Regions from separate parts of the Chryseobacterium sp. 14P4.3.2 genome, predicted to be linked through region 2. Evidence: riboswitches for the same ligand, from Rfam matches in the RefSeq annotation. Region 2 holds a riboswitch; each other region holds the start of a gene.
The links. A riboswitch is a leader RNA that binds a small molecule or an ion and turns the genes downstream of it on or off. The one in region 2 is predicted to bind cobalamin.
Positions count from the first base shown of each region.

Region 1: another riboswitch for cobalamin. It lies ahead of AC27VX_RS14970 (TonB-dependent receptor plug domain-containing protein); the one in region 2 lies ahead of metE (5-methyltetrahydropteroyltriglutamate--homocysteine S-methyltransferase).
Region 3: another riboswitch for cobalamin. It lies ahead of AC27VX_RS08270 (T9SS type A sorting domain-containing protein); the one in region 2 lies ahead of metE (5-methyltetrahydropteroyltriglutamate--homocysteine S-methyltransferase).

Region 1 is NZ_JBYOKO010000010.1:2,127-8,045, forward strand. Features, by position in the region: gene AC27VX_RS14950 (GNAT family N-acetyltransferase) at 1-323, opposite strand, end outside; gene AC27VX_RS14955 (VOC family protein) at 354-746, opposite strand; gene AC27VX_RS14960 (hypothetical protein) at 786-1,571, opposite strand; gene pafA (alkaline phosphatase PafA) at 1,676-3,322, shown strand; cobalamin riboswitch at 3,567-3,744, shown strand; gene AC27VX_RS14970 (TonB-dependent receptor plug domain-containing protein) at 3,777-5,603, shown strand; gene AC27VX_RS14975 (YncE family protein) at 5,623-5,919, shown strand, end outside.
Region 2 is NZ_JBYOKO010000003.1:44,030-49,948, forward strand. Features, by position in the region: gene AC27VX_RS05885 (enoyl-CoA hydratase/isomerase family protein) at 66-848, shown strand; gene AC27VX_RS05890 (Lrp/AsnC family transcriptional regulator) at 986-1,447, opposite strand; cobalamin riboswitch at 1,641-1,826, shown strand; gene metE (5-methyltetrahydropteroyltriglutamate--homocysteine S-methyltransferase) at 2,006-4,309, shown strand; gene AC27VX_RS05900 (EamA family transporter) at 4,585-5,001, opposite strand; gene AC27VX_RS05905 (S41 family peptidase) at 5,216-5,782, opposite strand.
Region 3 is NZ_JBYOKO010000004.1:114,663-120,581, reverse strand. Features, by position in the region: gene dnaG (DNA primase) at 1-845, shown strand, start outside; gene clpP (ATP-dependent Clp endopeptidase proteolytic subunit ClpP) at 957-1,643, shown strand; gene AC27VX_RS08275 (T9SS type A sorting domain-containing protein) at 1,752-2,876, opposite strand; gene AC27VX_RS08270 (T9SS type A sorting domain-containing protein) at 2,884-4,164, opposite strand; cobalamin riboswitch at 4,268-4,457, opposite strand; gene AC27VX_RS08265 (T9SS type A sorting domain-containing protein) at 4,762-5,865, opposite strand.

The DNA of each region.
Region 1 (5,919 bases), on a different contig from region 2:
ATTCCCTGTCGTCTGTGTTTTTCGTCAACTAAAATATTTTCAATATAAAAACTGTTATTCCATGCTCTCTGTTCACAGATGATCCAGCCTGCCAGTTCTCCATTGATATAGGCACCAAAAGAATTTCCTTTTTCAACAATATGATTAAGTTCTTCAAGTTCATCTGAACCGGTTTCCCAGATTTTGCTATATGAAATCAATTTTTCTTTCAAAATAAATTCAAGAGACCCTGCCAGCTCAATAGACGAAACTGAATATATTCTGTCTGTGGTATAGCCATTATGCCCCCAGTTTACGCTGGGGTTATGCACTAGTTTTTCCAATGTTTTTATTTCCAAAATAGTCCCGCTTAATTATTTAATTTCTGTACAGATTTCTATAAGATAATGATCAGGATCTGTGATATAGGCGGTTTTTTGTCCCCACGGTTTTACTGTAATATCTTCATAAAGAACAGCCCCGTTTTGAATGGCCTTTTCAACCAGAGCCTCAACGTCATCTGTTACAAATCCCAGTTCTATTCCAAAAGGTTTGCTGCTTGTTTTTGAGGTTAAAAACCCCTTCTTTATATTGGAACCGGCCAGATCAATAGAAGCAAATGATAAACCTGTTTCTCCGGTAATCAGCTCTCCGTAATCTTTTTCAGAAGTAATGAACTTTATTTCTGCATTGAATGTGTTTTTATAAAAATTCATAGACTGCTCCACATTTTCAACGTATAGAATAACATATTTGAACTTGATCATAATATCAGATTTAGTAATGAGTACTGAATTAAAATTGTTTTATTTATTTAAAATATAAGCTTCATCCACCATCAGTTCTACATGAGGCCCGTTCAATGGATAATAAGTAAGACCTTCAAGATGTCCAAAATTTAGAAGCGGGTATTTTTCTGTAAGATATCTTACTTTACTTCCAAAAGAATTGATATGAACTTTTTGAATGCTATCTTTTCTCTGTCTGCCGTTGGAGAAAAAAAGCATCAGGTTACAATGGTTTTTAAAATCAAAATCATGATAGTAAAATACATGAAGATTTTCTTCCCTGCAGATCTGTACCAAATCTTTAATGAAGTTTTTTTTATGATCTAAAGGCAGGTTACAGTCTATTCTTATAGAGTAATTTTCAGCATTACTTTTCTTAAATTCCGAACCTGTCATCTGAATAAACCGATGTTTTATATTTTCAAACGCTTCTCTTTCCGGAGACCAACTTTTAGTGGTCTGGATTTTGAAAGGAATACCGGAATCCAGTAATATTGCATTTTCATGAATCAGTAATTTTTCTATTTCAGTGGCGAGCTGGAAATGATAATCAAAAAGCTGACGGTCCGAAATGTTAATAATCAATCGATTTTCATTGATATTAAGAAGTATGAAGCTTTCTTTGAACTGTTTTTTCAGATCTTCCAGCTTTTGGATAAAATTGTTAATATGATCAACCTGTACTCTGGCTGCCAGATTTGCTTCATTATCGATATGACCTCCATATCCCTCAAAAAAATTAAAAAACTTGAAATGGTATAAATCTTCAGGAAACTTAAAATACCAGTATACTCCTAAAATCATGGTTGGTTGAGTTGATGAATTGGATAAATATCAAAATTAAATAAAATTTCACACTCCAAGACTTTCAAAACCCTTAAATTTGTCTTCAATAAAAATTTACTTGGATGCTTAGGAAAATTTCAATTGCGGCAGTTACTTTTTTGTCCGTAGTTACAATCAATGCACAGAAGAATAAAAATACCCAGCTGGAAAGACCGAAATTAGTGGTGGGTCTGGTCGTAGATCAGATGCGTTGGGATTATTTATACCGTTTTTATGGCAAATTCGGAAATGACGGTTTCAAAAGACTGTTGAATACAGGATATTCTTTAAATAATGTACATATTCCATATGTTCCTACTATTACAGCTTTGGGGCATACCTGTATCTATACAGGTTCTGTACCGGCAATTCATGGTATTGCAGGAAATGACTGGACAGATAAAGAAACAGGTAAAGGTGTATACTGTACGGCAGATGAAAGCGTTCAGCCTGTAGGAACCACCAATACAAAAATTGGCAGCCACTCTCCCAAAAACCTTTGGTCTACCACAGTAACGGATGAGCTGAGACTGGCAACCAACTTCCAGGGAAAGGTAATTGGTGTTTCTCTGAAAGACCGTGCCTCTATACTTCCGGCAGGACATACGCCAAACGGAGCTTTCTGGTTTGATGACAGTACAGGGAATTTTATTACAAGTACATGGTATATGAATGATCTTCCTCAATGGGTAAAATCATTCAATACACAGAACCTACCGGAAAAACTGGTAGCAAATGGCTGGAATACCTTACTCCCGATCAATCAGTATACAGAAAGTGCGCCTGACAATTCTCCATGGGAAGGATTACTGGGAAGTGCAAAGACCCCTACATTCCCTTACAGCAATCTGGCTAAAGATTATCAGGATAAAAAAGATAATATCCGCTATACTCCTTTCGGAAATACGCTGACACTGAAGCTGGCAGAAGCTTCTGTAGAAGGTGAAAAACTGGGTGGTGACAATATTACAGACTTCTTGGCAATTAACCTTGCTTCTACAGATTATGCCGGACACAAATTCGGGCCTAACTCTATTGAAGTGGAAGATGTTTATATCAGATTAGATCAGGATCTGGCAGAATTCTTTAATTATCTGGATTCAAAAGTTGGAAAAGGAGAGTATACTGTTTTCCTTTCTGCTGACCATGGTGGAGCACACTCTGTAGGATTCCTGAAAGAACATAAGATCCCGACAGGTTTCTTTGGAGAAGGAGCTCAGAAAGATCTTAACCAAAAACTGAAAGAGAAATTCGGAGCTGATAAATTAATCAATGCTATCGATAATTATCAGATCTATTTCGACAGAAAAGTATTGGCTGACAGTAAGCTTGAATTAGATGACGTAAGAAACTTCGCCGTTAAGGAGCTTGAAAAAGACCCTACTGTTTTATATGCCGTTTCTGTAGATAAAGTTCAGGAAGCAAGTATTCCGGAACCTATCAAACAAAGAATTATCAACGGAATCAACAGACAGAGAAGTGGTGATATTCAATTGATTTCTCATGACTCTATGCTTCCTCCATACTCTAAAACAGGAACTACACACAGTGTATGGAATTCTTATGATTCACATATTCCATTAATCTTTATGGGATGGGGAGTTAAGCAGGGAGAAAGTAATAAGGCTTATTATATGACCGATATTGCTCCTACTGTTTCTTCGTTACTTAAAATTCAGTTTCCAAGCGGAAATGTTGGAAATCCAATCACAGAGGTTATTGGTAAATAATTGAACAAAATGATTCGATCATATAGAACTGCCTTCATTTGAGGGCAGTTTTTTATTTTACTTATAAAGGTTAATTTACGCTTTAGGAGTGTTGTTCATCAAATCATTAGTAGAGATGATGTTTCGAATGGCTGTTTTTGATATTGAGAACAGTCATTTTACTTTTGTTTATTTTAAAGAAGAATCTATGGGAAAAGAAGCCGTGGTTTGCAGATTGGTTTTTTGGCTAATAGATATAAAAAGTTATCTTTGCAAAAATTTTGGTTTCCAGTATATTGGAATGAAAAGGGAATCGGGTGAAAGCCCCGGACTGTCCCCGCAACTGTAAATCGCAACTAAAAATTTCTGCAAGCAGCCACTGTATACAACGGGAAGGTGCAGAATGCGAAAGTCAGGAGACCTGCCAGAGTTATAACCAAAAAACATATTGCTTTCGGAGGAAAAGTAAAATAATATGGATATAAAAAGATCTTTAGCACTGCTTTTTTCATCTTATGGCTGTTTTCTTTTCGGACAAGAGAAAGCCATTGATACTATTTACATCTTCGACAACCAGATGAACAGGGTAAAACTCTTTCATCCGGTGAAAACCATTACAGCCGAAGATACAGAGAAAAATTCTACTAACCTTTCAGAACTGCTCAGGTTTCAATCTCAGGTTTATATTAAAGAAAATGGACGTGGGGCTGTTTCTTCACCTTCTTTCAGAGGAACCACCGCACAGCAGACCGCCTTTGTATGGAACGGAATTAATATCAATTCCAACTTTCTGGGACAAGGAGATATCAACAATATGCCGCTGTTCGGGTATGATCAGATCGGAATAAAAGCCGGTGGTGGAAGTGTGGTATACGGAAGTGGGGCTATCGGAGGAAGTATTCATATGAACAATACTCTTGATTTTAATAAGGGATTTCATGGGGGACTATTTTCAGAGGTGGCTTCTTTTAATACGTTTAATAACTTTGTTAAAGGATCTTACAGCAATGACAGGTTCAGCTTTAAAGCTTCGGGAAATTACTCAGTAAGTGAAAATGATTATAAGGTAAGCGACCTTAATTATATCAACAGGAACGGAAATTACTACAATACTACATTTAATGCAGGAGCTTCCTATAAAATAACTGATGAGCATAAAGTTTCGTGGCAAAGCCAGTTTTTTGACTCTTCACAGCATTATCCTATCTATGAAGAAACAGAAACGAAAACGAAATATAAAAGCCAGAGTGTAAGAAGCCTTATCTCATGGGACTGGAATAAAACAAAATTCAGCAACTCTTTCAAAACTGCTTATACAGAAGAAAATTTTCAGTATTTTGGAGCTTTGGATCTGCCTAAATCCAGTGGTGGTACAGGAAAAAACTATATTTTGAAAAATGATTTCAATTATTTTCTGAATTCAAAGTGGAATATTAATCTTATAGGAGAATTTCAGGTCAATAAAGGAGAAGGTTATAAAAGTGGAATAGGGGATGTAAGCAGAAATGTAGGTTCAGTTTCCGCATTGTTAAGATATTTCGCAACAAAGGACCTGCGTTTTGAAAGTGGGTTTAAAAAAGATTTTGTGGAAGATATCAATTCTCCGGTTCTGTATTCTTTCTCCGGAAAATGGGATACTTCAAAATGGTATAATGTAGGGCTTAATTTATCCAAGAATTTCAGATATCCGTCATTTAATGATATCTATTATGAGCCGGGCGGGAATAAGGATCTGAGACCGGAAACCTCTGTTCAGGTAGATATGAACCACGAGTTTAAAGTGAAGAATTTTAAACTTACCGTTTCCCCTTATTACATGGGAGTGACCGATCTTATTGTATGGCTGCCTACAGCTCTTGGGTATTGGCAGGCTTTCAACGTTAATAAATCCGAATCATATGGATTGGAATCTCAATTGTCTTTTAATAAACAATTGGGGAATCATAAGATTGGGCTGAATGCCGGGTATTATTACACGAGATCGATTGATAAGGAAACCCATAAACAGCGACCGTACGTTCCAATGCACAGAGCAACAGCAAATGTAGATTATGAGTATAGCTTCCTTAAATTCTTTGCACAGGGACTATTCAATGGGATTACTTATATAACAGGTGATGAAGACAGGAAAACAGCAATTGATCCTTATTTTATTTTAAATACCGGTATTTCGGCGACGGTTTCCAAAAGATATACCTTAGGAGTTAAAGTCAATAATGTAACAAATACCTATTATAAAACAGTTTCTTTCTACCCTTTGCCTAAAAGGAACTACAGCGTTTACGCGGCAATAAATTTTTAAAAATTAAAATTAATATATTATGAGAATAACCAGAATTTTAACAGTGCTATTTGCATTTGTACTATTGTTTAACATTTCTTGTAGCAGTGACAATGAAAGTTATGAAATTTCGCCAATCACGTATCAGGATGGGTATTTTATTTCTAACGAAGGAAACTTTAAAAGTAACGGTGCTAATGTAACGTTTCTTACAAGAGATTTAAGCCTGCAACAAGATAATATCTATGCTTATAATAATAACAATGAAATATTGGGAGATGTTCTTCAGGCAATAGGTCTTAACGAAAATAAAGCTTACCTTGTGATGAACAATTCT
Region 2 (5,919 bases):
TCATCTCGACTTCTTTATAACTTTCAATTTTCAACTGTTCAATGATCAATTAAAAAATTAAAAAAGTGAATTTCGAAACATTATTATATCAGCAGGACGGTCATATCGGGACTTTGACCATTAACAGACCACAGGCATTAAATGCCTTGAATGAAAACGTTTTAAAAGAATTGAAATCATTTGCCGATGAAATAAAAACAGATAAAAATATACGGGCGCTGATCATTACCGGATCAGGTGACAAAGCATTTGTGGCAGGAGCGGATATCAAAGCAATGCAGGGAATGAGCCCAAAAGAAGCTGAAGATTTCTCAATAGCTGCTCAGAATGCTTTTAATGCTGTTGAAACCTTGCCATTTGCAGTAATTGCTGCTGTAAATGGATTTGCATTAGGAGGAGGATGTGAATTAGCATTGTCCTGTGACATTATTCTGGCTAGCGGAAAAGCTAAATTCGGACTGCCTGAAGTAACTCTAGGATTATTGCCATGCTTTGGCGGAACCCAGCGCTTACCCAGGGCCATCGGATTATATAAGGCTAGAGAAATGGTTTTCTCCGGAGAATTTTATTCTGCAGACACCTGTAAAGAATTTGGATTTGTGAATCATGTTTTTGCTCCGGAAGACCTTTTGAATGAAGCTCAGAAACTTGCAGAAACAATTGCTTCCAGAGGTCCGGTGGCTGTAGCCAAAGCAAAACAGTCTTTAAATACAGGTTTTGAACTGCATATCAAAGATGGATTACAACAGGAAGCCGCCTTATTCGGAGAATTATTCACTACAGAAGATCACAACGAAGGTATCGGAGCGTTCATAGAGAAGCGCAGCCCGGAGTTCAAAGGAAACTAGACATAGTGAGTTAAAAATGAAAAGATTAAGAGTTGAGAATTGAAAATAAAAAGTGAAAAATTGTACCGTCAAGCAAGTAAAAGGTGTAAAATTGATGTCATGATTAATTTTTAATTCTCCATTCTTAAAATTTTCAATTAAATTGTTATTCCATGGTTGTTCTTAACTTCAGCCATTACAAAAGTGCTGTGGGTACTTCCAATAGAATCTACAGATCCCAGTTTATTAAATACAAAATCCTGGTAATGTTTCATATCACGGACCTGAACTTTCAGTAGGAAATCAAAGTCTCCGGAAATGTTGTAGCATTCAGCCACTTCCTCAATCTCCAGAATTTCTTTTACAAAATCATAACCCACAGACCTGTCATGGATTTTTAATTTGATCTGGCAAAAAACTGTAAACCCCCGATTGAGCTTTTCAGCATCCAGAACTGCGGCATATCTTTTAACATATCCTTCCTGTTCGAGCCTTTTTACTCTTTCAAAAACAGGAGAAGTAGACAGGTTAACTTCTTTGGCCAGTTCTTTAACTGTCAGTTTTGCGTTTTTTTGAAGCAGTCTGAGTAACTGTACATCTTTATCATCAAGTTCTTCCACAGAATATTATTCTTTTAAATTATAAAAACAGTTAAAGATAAGGAATTTTATGCTTTTATAAATTGTTTTAAAAGTTTAATTTGCTTAATTATTCATTGTTTATTGTTGTTTTATTCTGTATTGCTAATTTTACACAAAATTAAAAACTTTACCGGTGACGGTTGTTACTGGTAAAAATCAGTTCTTTATAGATACTTCATCAAACAGGAAAGGTTTTACTTAAGGTAGATTAATAGGGAATCGTGTGGAAATCACGAGCTGTCGCGCAACTGTAAGTAACATATCAAAAGTTTCTGTCCTTGCATATCCACTGCCAAAAGCGGGAAGGATGACGGAAACTGTTACAAGTCAGGAGACCTGCCTTTACTGAATTGACAATGCTTTCGCGGTCTGAAGCTTTTGGGTCATACAGATGATATATCGGACTATGCATTTTCTTATGAAAGAGGAGGTGTGTTATTCTGTATGTCATTGTTTTCCAAAATCTTATTTATCCGTTAAAGTGTTGCGAAGCATTTCAGAGAGCTTTACATTAAGTCTAATTAAAAAGTTTAAAAAATGCAAACACACATTCTGGGCTACCCGCGTATTGGTGGTAAAAGAGAACTCAAAAAAGCCTGCGAGCAATATTGGTCAGGTAAGATCCTTTTAGAAGAACTTCTTACTACAGGAAGGAATATCTGTACCCAAAACTGGAATATCCAGAAAGACGCAGGAATAGATTTAATTCCTTGTAATGATTTTTCATACTATGATCAGGTATTGGATATGAGCCTTGTTGTAGGGGCAATTCCGAGACGTTATCATGAAGTGGTGCTTAAAAAAAACAATTCTGAACTGGACCTTTACTTTGCAATGGCAAGAGGATATCAGAAAGACGGATTGGATATCACCGCGATGGAGATGACCAAATGGTTTGATACCAATTATCATTATATCGTACCTGAATTTTACAAAAACCAGCAGTTTAAGCTGAGCTCAGATAAGATTTTCAATGAATTTGCAGGAGCAAAGCAGGCAGGAATAAGTGCAAAGCCAGTCATTATAGGACTTGTTTCTTACCTTCTTTTAGGAAAAGAAAAAGAAGAAGGATTTGATAAGCTGGATCTGGCAGGAAATCTCCTTTCGGTTTATACAGAGATTTTAACCAAACTTCAGGAGCAGGGTGTTGAATGGATTCAGTTTGATGAACCTTTTCTGGCTTTGGACTTAACGGATAAGGCAAAAGAAACCTATCAATATATTTATTCTGAAATAAGAAAACGTTTCCCGAAACTGAAATTTATTGTGGCTACTTATTTCGAAGGATTGAAGAATAATTTGTCTCTTGCCGTCTCACTTCCTGTAAATGTATTACACACAGATCTTGTAAGAAATCCTGAGCAGCTGGAAGATATTCTCAACGTAATTCCGGAAAGTTTAAACCTGTCATTAGGACTTGTTGACGGAAGAAATATCTGGAAAAATGACTATGAAAAATCGTTGTCTTTCATCAGGAAAGCTGTTGAAAAGCTTGGTTCCGAAAGAGTTTTTATAGCACCATCATGCTCATTACTTCATTCACCATGTGACTTGGATTTTGAAACGAATCTTAATCCCGAAATTAAAAACTGGCTGGCTTTTTCAAAACAAAAGGTGAAAGAAGTAGTAAGTCTGAAGGAAATTGCATCCGGAACAGAAAATGAAAATATCCTTGCTGAGTTTGAAGAAAACAAAAAAGCCATTGAAAACAGAAAAACATCTTCTCTTATTCATAATAATGAGGTTAAACAGAGAACTAATGCGGTGACTGAAGAAGATGCTCAAAGAAAAAATATATTCAAAATCCGTAAAGAAGAACAGCAGAAGGCATTACAGCTTCCTTTATTTCCGACAACAACCATCGGCTCATTTCCCCAGACCACAGAAGTAAGAAGCTGGAGAGCTAAATTTAAAAAAGGAGAACTTACAGCTGAACAATATGATACTTTACTGAAAGAAGAAACCCAAAGAACCATCCGCTGGCAGGAAGAAATAGGAATAGATGTACTGGTACATGGAGAATTTGAGCGAAACGATATGGTGGAATATTTTGGAGAACAGCTTGAAGGATTTACATTCACTAAAAACGGCTGGGTACAGAGCTACGGAAGCCGTTGTGTAAAACCGCCAGTGATCTTTGGTGACGTTTCAAGACCAGATCCGATGACTGTATATTGGTCTCAGTATGCACAGTTGCAGACTGAGAAATGGGTAAAAGGAATGTTGACAGGTCCGGTTACGATTCTGCAATGGTCTTTTGTACGTGATGATCAGCCTCGCTCTGAGACTTGCAAACAGATTGCTCTGGCGATCCGTGATGAAGTAGTGGATCTTGAAAAAGCAGGAATAAGAATTATTCAGATTGATGAACCTGCAATCCGGGAAGGGCTTCCTTTAAGGAAAACAGATTGGCAAAATTATCTTAAATGGGCGGTACAAGCCTTCAGAATTTCGGCAAGTGGAGTAGAAGATGCTACCCAGATTCATACCCATATGTGCTATTCTGAGTTCAATGATATTATTGAAAATATTGCAGATATGGATGCTGATGTGATTACCATAGAATGTTCCCGTTCTCAGATGGAACTTTTAAATGCTTTTGCAGACTTTAAGTATCCAAACGAAATTGGACCCGGAGTTTATGATATCCATTCACCAAGAATTCCTTCCAAAGAAGAAATGATTGAACTCCTGAGAAAAGCTCAGAATGTAATTCCTGCCAATCAGCTTTGGGTAAATCCGGACTGCGGATTGAAAACAAGACACTGGGAAGAAACAGAAAAAGCCTTAATAGCAATGGTGGCCGCAGCCAAAGAAGCTTCAGTAGAATATGCACTTTAAAAAACCTTAGATAATTAGATTCTTGCTCAGATCGTGTTATGATATTCATAGCACGATCTGTTATTTTAAAAACTTTCCTTTGAAAGGAATACATCTTGAACAGTTAATATGTATTTTAAAAAGGCAGCAATGAATGATGATATTGCAGAATACAATCATCTTTCTGTACGTACCATTCAGACCAGAAAAAGCGATTGAGAAAATCATTCGGAATTGATGCTGAAGTAGATCACTACAATTGGATTGATACCGTGTAACCTGAACCAGAATTTTTTCTATTCAAAAATCAATACCACAGTTCCAATAATAATCAGTAAGGCTCCTATTGCCGTTTTTAAACTCAGAGATTCACCCAGAAAAACAACAGATAAAACGATGGTTAAAGCAATACTCAGCTTATCTACAGGTGCAACCTGTGTAACTTTACCTGCCTGAAGGGCTTTAAAATAGAAGATCCAGGAAAGCCCTGTTGTTATTCCCGAAATGACAATATACATAAGATTATGCTTTGAAAGAGCAGGAATTCCTCTATATTCACTTCTTGCGAAAACAATTCCCCAGGCTACCAGTAATATAATAACACTTCTGATTGCCGTGGCCAGATTTGAATTAACTCCCGTAATTCCGATCTTGGCAAAAATAGCCGTCAGTGAAGCAAAAAATGCTGAAAGAATTGCGTATATCCACCACATATTTTATGATTTTAAAATTATTGGTCTGAAGCAATGAAAAATCCTTTGAAGTTCAAATCTAAGCTACAAAAAATGATGATGGAAACAAAATGTATTTTTGTGCCTTTGCGATCAAATAACTTGTTGTATTCTTTGTTGGATAACCGCATGGGCGCAAGGCTCTCATTCTTTATATATTAATTGAAGGAGCGAGAAAGTTAAATGTTTTCAGCTGTTATTTTATTTCTCTGGCTTTCTGAAACGTTTCCTCCATATTCTGTGTCAATATTCCTGGGGTGAAGGATTCCCTTGGAGTACCGTCAATATGATATAATCTTTCAGTGGGAAACTGAAAACCGATTTTAGTCTCTGCCATCTGAAAATTGGAAATTGCTCCCAGAAGCCCAGCCATCCGGGTGCCGATAATCCGGGCTTTTTTCATACCGTCAAAGCCGATTGCAATTCCTTCTCCCATACTTCCTGTCCAGCGGCCAACAAGAATATAGATATTTCCCTTATAAATTTCCTTTCGTGGACTTACATACTCGGTCCAGTGCCTTAAAGTCTCATATTTCTTTTCATTAAATTCATGGGTTTGATAAGGAAGCTGTTGATCTGTAAATCTTCCCATAATAGCTCTAGCCACTGTTGAATTTCCGCCGCCGGGTGTTTCAGTAAGGTCAACGATCAGGTTTTTGTAGCTGAAAAAAACATCAAGTACTTTGTCAAACTCAGCAATAAGCAGGTTATTTCCAAGAGAATTATTAATCTTGATATACGCTGTGTTTATGTAAAAAAGCACCAATTAAGGTGTTTTATTTATTTCAAAAAATATATTTTTATAATATTATTCAATCTTATTTCTAAAAACTAATACTATTGACAGTATTGAGCTAACAATAAATAATAGTGAAGGATAAATAAACCAATTATTTATCC
Region 3 (5,919 bases), on a different contig from region 2:
ATATAGGAAATGATCCTATTAAAAAGGCTGAAGCGATAAGGGATATTGTAAAATCGGTTTCCTTTGTACAGAATGCCCTGAAAAGGGAGGTATATCTTAAGGAGGTTTCGAATAAGTTCGGACTTTCTGAGCAGAGCCTTTTCAACGAACTGGATGTTCAGAAGCAGATTACCCAGAATCAGACGAGCCATGTTCAGCAGCAGCAGAAGGATAAAACGGCTCCCAAGATGGAGATTGTCCCTCTGGATAAAGAGAAAGAAGATCCTTTCCTGTTTGGAGTACTGTTTATGGAGAATAAGCTGGTAGATCATATGCTGATGTTTGGGGATATTGTCCTGAAACGCAGAAATGAACAAAATGAAGAGTACCAGATTACAGTTATTGAAGAAATTCTTCATCATTTTGAAGAAGAACAGTATACGTTTTTAGTCAAAGAAAATGAGATTATTATCAATCAGGTAAGAGAGGGAATTCAGAAAGATGAGCTTAGAAGCGGAAACTTTTTTGTATCTTTTATGGATGAAGAAATCACAACCAAAGTAGTAGATGCACTGATACCGCTGGATGATCTTGAAAACTGGGCTTCCAGAAACATCTATCCTCCCAATTATGGAGATAAGGTGGCGGATCAGATTCAGGGGGATGTTTTACTGCACAAATACCGGTACATTGATTATCTGATTACAGAGACAGCAAAAGAGCTGGATCAGTACAGCAATACCGATGAAGGAAAATATTATGAACTGATCAAGAAGATCACTTTGCTGAAACAGGCTTCAATAAGACTTAGTAATATTATCGAATATTCCCCGATCAAAGGGATCTATGGAGATAGAAATAGATAGTTTATAGACAATATTTTATATTCTGTGACAAAAAGTCCTATAAAATTTTAGGAATAAATATTGTAATTTAAACTTTGAAAATATTTGTTTAAAATAATACATAATAGAAATATGGACATTAAAAAAGATTTCAGAGATTTCTCTGTAAAGCATTTAGGAAACAACGGTTTGGTAACCGATCAGTATATGGGAATGTATGGGCCAACGAATCTTACTCCGTACATTATGGAAGAAAGAAGATTAAACGTTGCTCAGATGGACGTTTTCTCCCGTTTGATGATGGACAGGATTATCTTTCTTGGAACAGGGATTGATGATCAGGTAGCAAACATTGTTACAGCACAGCTTTTATTCTTAGAAAGTGCAGATCCGTCAAAAGATATTCAGATCTACATCAACTCTCCAGGGGGTAGTGTTTATGCAGGTTTAGGTATTTATGACACCATGCAGATCATTAAGCCGGATGTAGCAACGATCTGTACCGGTATGGCTGCTTCTATGGGAGCTGTATTATTGGTGGCAGGTGAAAAAGGAAAGCGTTCTGCGCTGAAGCATTCAAGAGTCATGATTCACCAGCCTTCAGGAGGGGCTCAGGGAGTGGCTTCTGATATGGAAATCAACCTTAGAGAGATGTTGAAATTGAAGCAGGAGCTTTATGAAATTATCGGGCACCACTCAGGACAAACTTATGAGTGGGTTGAAAAATCTTCTGACAGAGATTACTGGATGACATCTGAAGAGGCTAAAGGCTACGGAATGGTAGATGAGGTTTTACAGAGATCTACAGAAAAAAAATAATTGATTTTAAATCAAATGAAAAACGCACCCAACCGGGTGCGTTTTTGTTTTACCATGATACATGAATAAAAAAATCGTGTATTTAGGGTTGAAAAAATATTCTTTTTTCTATTTCTTAACCATTTTATGGAGTACTGAATTGCTTAAGGTTTTAATCTCAACAAAATAAACCCCTGAACTTAAAGACTGAATATTGATCTTAGTTGCCTGCGCTGTCATTACTTTCTGACCCGATGCAGAATAGATATTTACTTCCTTCACATTTTCAGGACTGTCAATCTGAATGAAGTCACTTGCCGGATTAGGGTAAATGCTTAAAATTTTCTTATTGACAGTAGAAACACCCAGTGTTGCATTAGATGCTTCAGTAGGAGTAAAAGGTCTTCTTTGTCCGAAACTTAATCCAAGCCATTTGTTATTGGTTAATTGAATTTGTGAAAGCTCGGACTGTGTCTGCCAGCTTGAGATATCATTTCCCTTATACAATTTCCAGCTGTTTGATCCGGAAGTGTTTCCAGTGAGATTATTCAGTGAAAGACCGGAAACTTGGTTGTTGGTTGAGGTAAAGGTAAAATAAGAAGCTTGTGACTGAATCAACTGCAAAGCCTGTTCAGCAGTAATCGTTCCATTGTATTGAATTCCAAAGACAAATGAATTAGCATTTCCATTAGAATTATCAGTTCCGAAATCTATAACAACTAAGCTTTTATTAGATCCGGTGCCAATCCAGTTGGTAATTTGAGAGGAATCGTACCATAAAGAACTGTATGCAGGAATTGGCGTAGCAGGTGCTTGTGCTGTAGGATTGCTGAATCCATAAGATGCACCGTACCACTGGCCGTTTAATATCGTTCCATTGTTCATCCATCCTACTGAAGACCAGCTGTTCGTATCATTACCACGCCATAAACTCCACCAGTCCGGTGTTGATTGTTGAGAATGGTCATTAAAACTAACCTTATCAAGAAACCCGTTATTAAACGTTAAAATATAATCAAAAGCAGGTTCTGCACTTTTGATCATCTGAAGCATTTGAGGCCCGGTTATATTCTGCCCCGGATTAAATCTTACTCCCCAGACGTAAGATCGGTCATCAGTTCCATCTTTGAAATCTGCTACAAAATAGGCAGTTTGAGAACCTGTTCCCACGAAAAATTTTACATCATTTGCAGTAAACTGCGCAAGGCACAGTCCCACAATAAGTGTACATAAAAGACTTAATAATTTTTGCATTGAAGAATTATTTAATGATTAGTTTTTCAGTGAAATTATTATTCTTATCTGTGATTTTTACAATATAATTGCCTTTAGATAGAGTACTTACATCAATACCGTTTTGAGTATACTGCGTGTTGATGATCATTCTTCCGGCAGTATCATAAATCTGAATATTTCCGGTATTTAAACCTTGTACAAAGAATTTGTCACTTGCAGGATTCGGATATAATGACAATTTAGAAGCTTTTGTATTTTCAGCTGTAGAAAGAGATGGTGATGCACTATTATAAGCAATGATTTGATTAGGAAGCAGACTCACTGTAAAAGTATTTTCTAAGGTTCCCTGCAAATCATAAGTGTAAATTTTTCCCGGTGCAACATATCCCTTAGGGTCAGCAACATAAATTTTATTATTAACAATATTAAACCCATAGGCCGTACCATAACTATTTATAGGAATAGGTGCACTTGCAATTGCATTTGTTGAAAAAGAAGGAGCCGCAATAGATGTTTTATAAATTGACGCATCTTTCATATAATAAATATTCGTACCGTCTGTATCCATATAAGCTGGTTTTGTCCCTGCAGGAAGTGCTGTGCTGGAAACGATACTTTGGCTTGTTGTATTGTAAACCGTAAAAGTTCCAAAAGAATTAGGAGTATAAGGATTTCCGGAACTCATGATGTAAAGAAGGTTGTTTTTTTCAAAAATACTGTGTGGAAAATCTCCTACATTTACTTCTGAGATAACCGAATTGGTAGAAGTATTGATAACATCCATATACTGATTGATTCCAAAACCTCCCTTTAATAAAACATAAAGCTTATCGTCTTTACTGTAAATTTTTTCAGGTCCCGACCCTACAGCAATATTTGCTTCATGAGAATACGTGTTGAGATTGTAAACCGCTACATAATTATTGACAGAACCTGTTCCTCCCCAGTTGGTTACATAGAATTTATCTCCGCTAAAAGCAATGTATCTTGGATTGTCCAGGTTGTTTGAAATCGTGGTAATCAAAGAAAAGTCAGATTTGTTGATGACCTTTATTTGGTTGGAAATGTTTAAAACCACAAAAATTTTGTCACCAAAAATTTTAATGTCTTGTGCGGTATCGCCCAGTGTTGCATTATTGTTATTGATTTTAAAATAGTTGTTGGTCACAACCGATTGATTGGAGATCAGCGATATTTCAGCATTATTGCTTCCGGCACCGCCTTCGTTGAGTACCAGGACCCCTTCAGTTTGCGCATTTGCAAAAGAGAGTACAAACGCAAGAATAAGAAAATAGATTTTCTTCATGATATAATTAAATTAAAGTTTTATTCCCGAAACCTCACCACAGGACAAAACATTCATGAAAAAATCTGTTTAGATTTTTCTTTCACAAACTTTTATTCCCGAAAGTTGAAATTAATTTAAGGCAGGTCTCCTGGCTTACATCTTATAGCCGCCTTCCCGGATTTTTATCCAGTGGTATTAAAGGCTATAAGTAGATTAGTTTACAGTTGCGGGAACAGCTCAGGATTCGAATATTTATTCTCACCTGATTCCCTATTAATGAACAATGTTCAACCTTAAAAACGCTGCAAATATATCATATAAATTAATAGGTGTTTTTTTGTGAATTGTACCTGATTTCAAGTCTTTTATGGAATTTAATAAATTATTCAAAAAGATATTTTATCAAATTGATAAGTAATCTACCTTTATTGTTGGTTTTTCAGAATTAAAATTAGGAGCTTTATAGTTTATATTGAATTCATTTTACAATTTCGGTCGTTAAAATGGAATCCCGTGACGAAAAAAGACCTTCTCAAAAATTGAGAAAGTCTCGTGTTTTGACACCACTGCACTTAAAAAAAGTTACCAGTCGTGGCCGGGAAAATATTTTTTTTCCTATTTCTTTACTATCTTATGAATGGTTGAATTGGCAGAAGTTTTTATCTCAACAAAATAAACTCCTGAACTCAAAGACCGGATATTAATCTTTGTTGCTTGGGAAGTTAATACTTTCTGCCCTGTAGCAGAATAGATATTCACTTCCTTCACATTCTCAGGACTATCAATTTGAATGAAGTCACTTGCCGGATTAGGATAGATACCGAATTTTTTCTTATTGACGCTGGAAACACCCAATGTAGAAAATGATTCTGCCGGAGTAATTGGTCTTCTTTGTCCGAAACTTAAACCTAGCCAGTCATTGTTATTCAGCTGAATTTGAGATAAATTGGTTTTTGCCTGCCAGCTTGAAAGGTCATTTCCTTTATATAATTTCCAGCTGTTTGGTGCGGAAGGGTTTCCGGTGAAGTTATTCAGTGAAAGACTGGAAACCTGATTACTGGTAGATGTAAAACTGAAATAAGAAGTCTGTGACTGAATTAACTGTAAAGCCTGCTCCGCAGTTATTGTTCCGTTATATTGAATTCCGAATACAAAAGAGTCAGCATTTCCGTTTGTGCTATCTGTCCCAAAGTCAATTACTACCAGACTTTTATTACTTCCGGTTCCTATCCAGTTGGTAATCTGAGAAGAACTGTACCACTTTGAACTGTAGGCAGGGACAGGAGCGGAAGGCTTGGAAGGCGGATCAAAACCATAGGAGATTCCATACCATTTTCCGTCAATCAAAAGGTCATTATTTACTCCGTTATTGAATGATAAATTTTCTGAGGTTAATCCTGACCAGGTAGACCAATAATCATCAAGACTTGGTGTATGATGATTGTAGTTTAAACTGTAAAGAAACCCGGAAGGAATTTCAACCTCTATCTTAGGCTCTACATTAGCAATAGCATTGATAAGGTCTTCCATTGTTAAGTCATTAGAATCAAAACGATATCCCCATGCATAAGACGTAGGAGTATTGTTATCATTAAAATCAGCAATGAAATAAGCTTTTTTGGAACCGGTTCCTATCCAGAATTTAATGTCACTTTCTGTAAATTGGGCCGACATGGACTGCATGATAAGCAGTAAGAAAAAAAAATAGATTTTTCTCATGATATAATTAAATTAAAGTTTTATTCCCGAAACTTACCTTCAGCAGAAAAATAA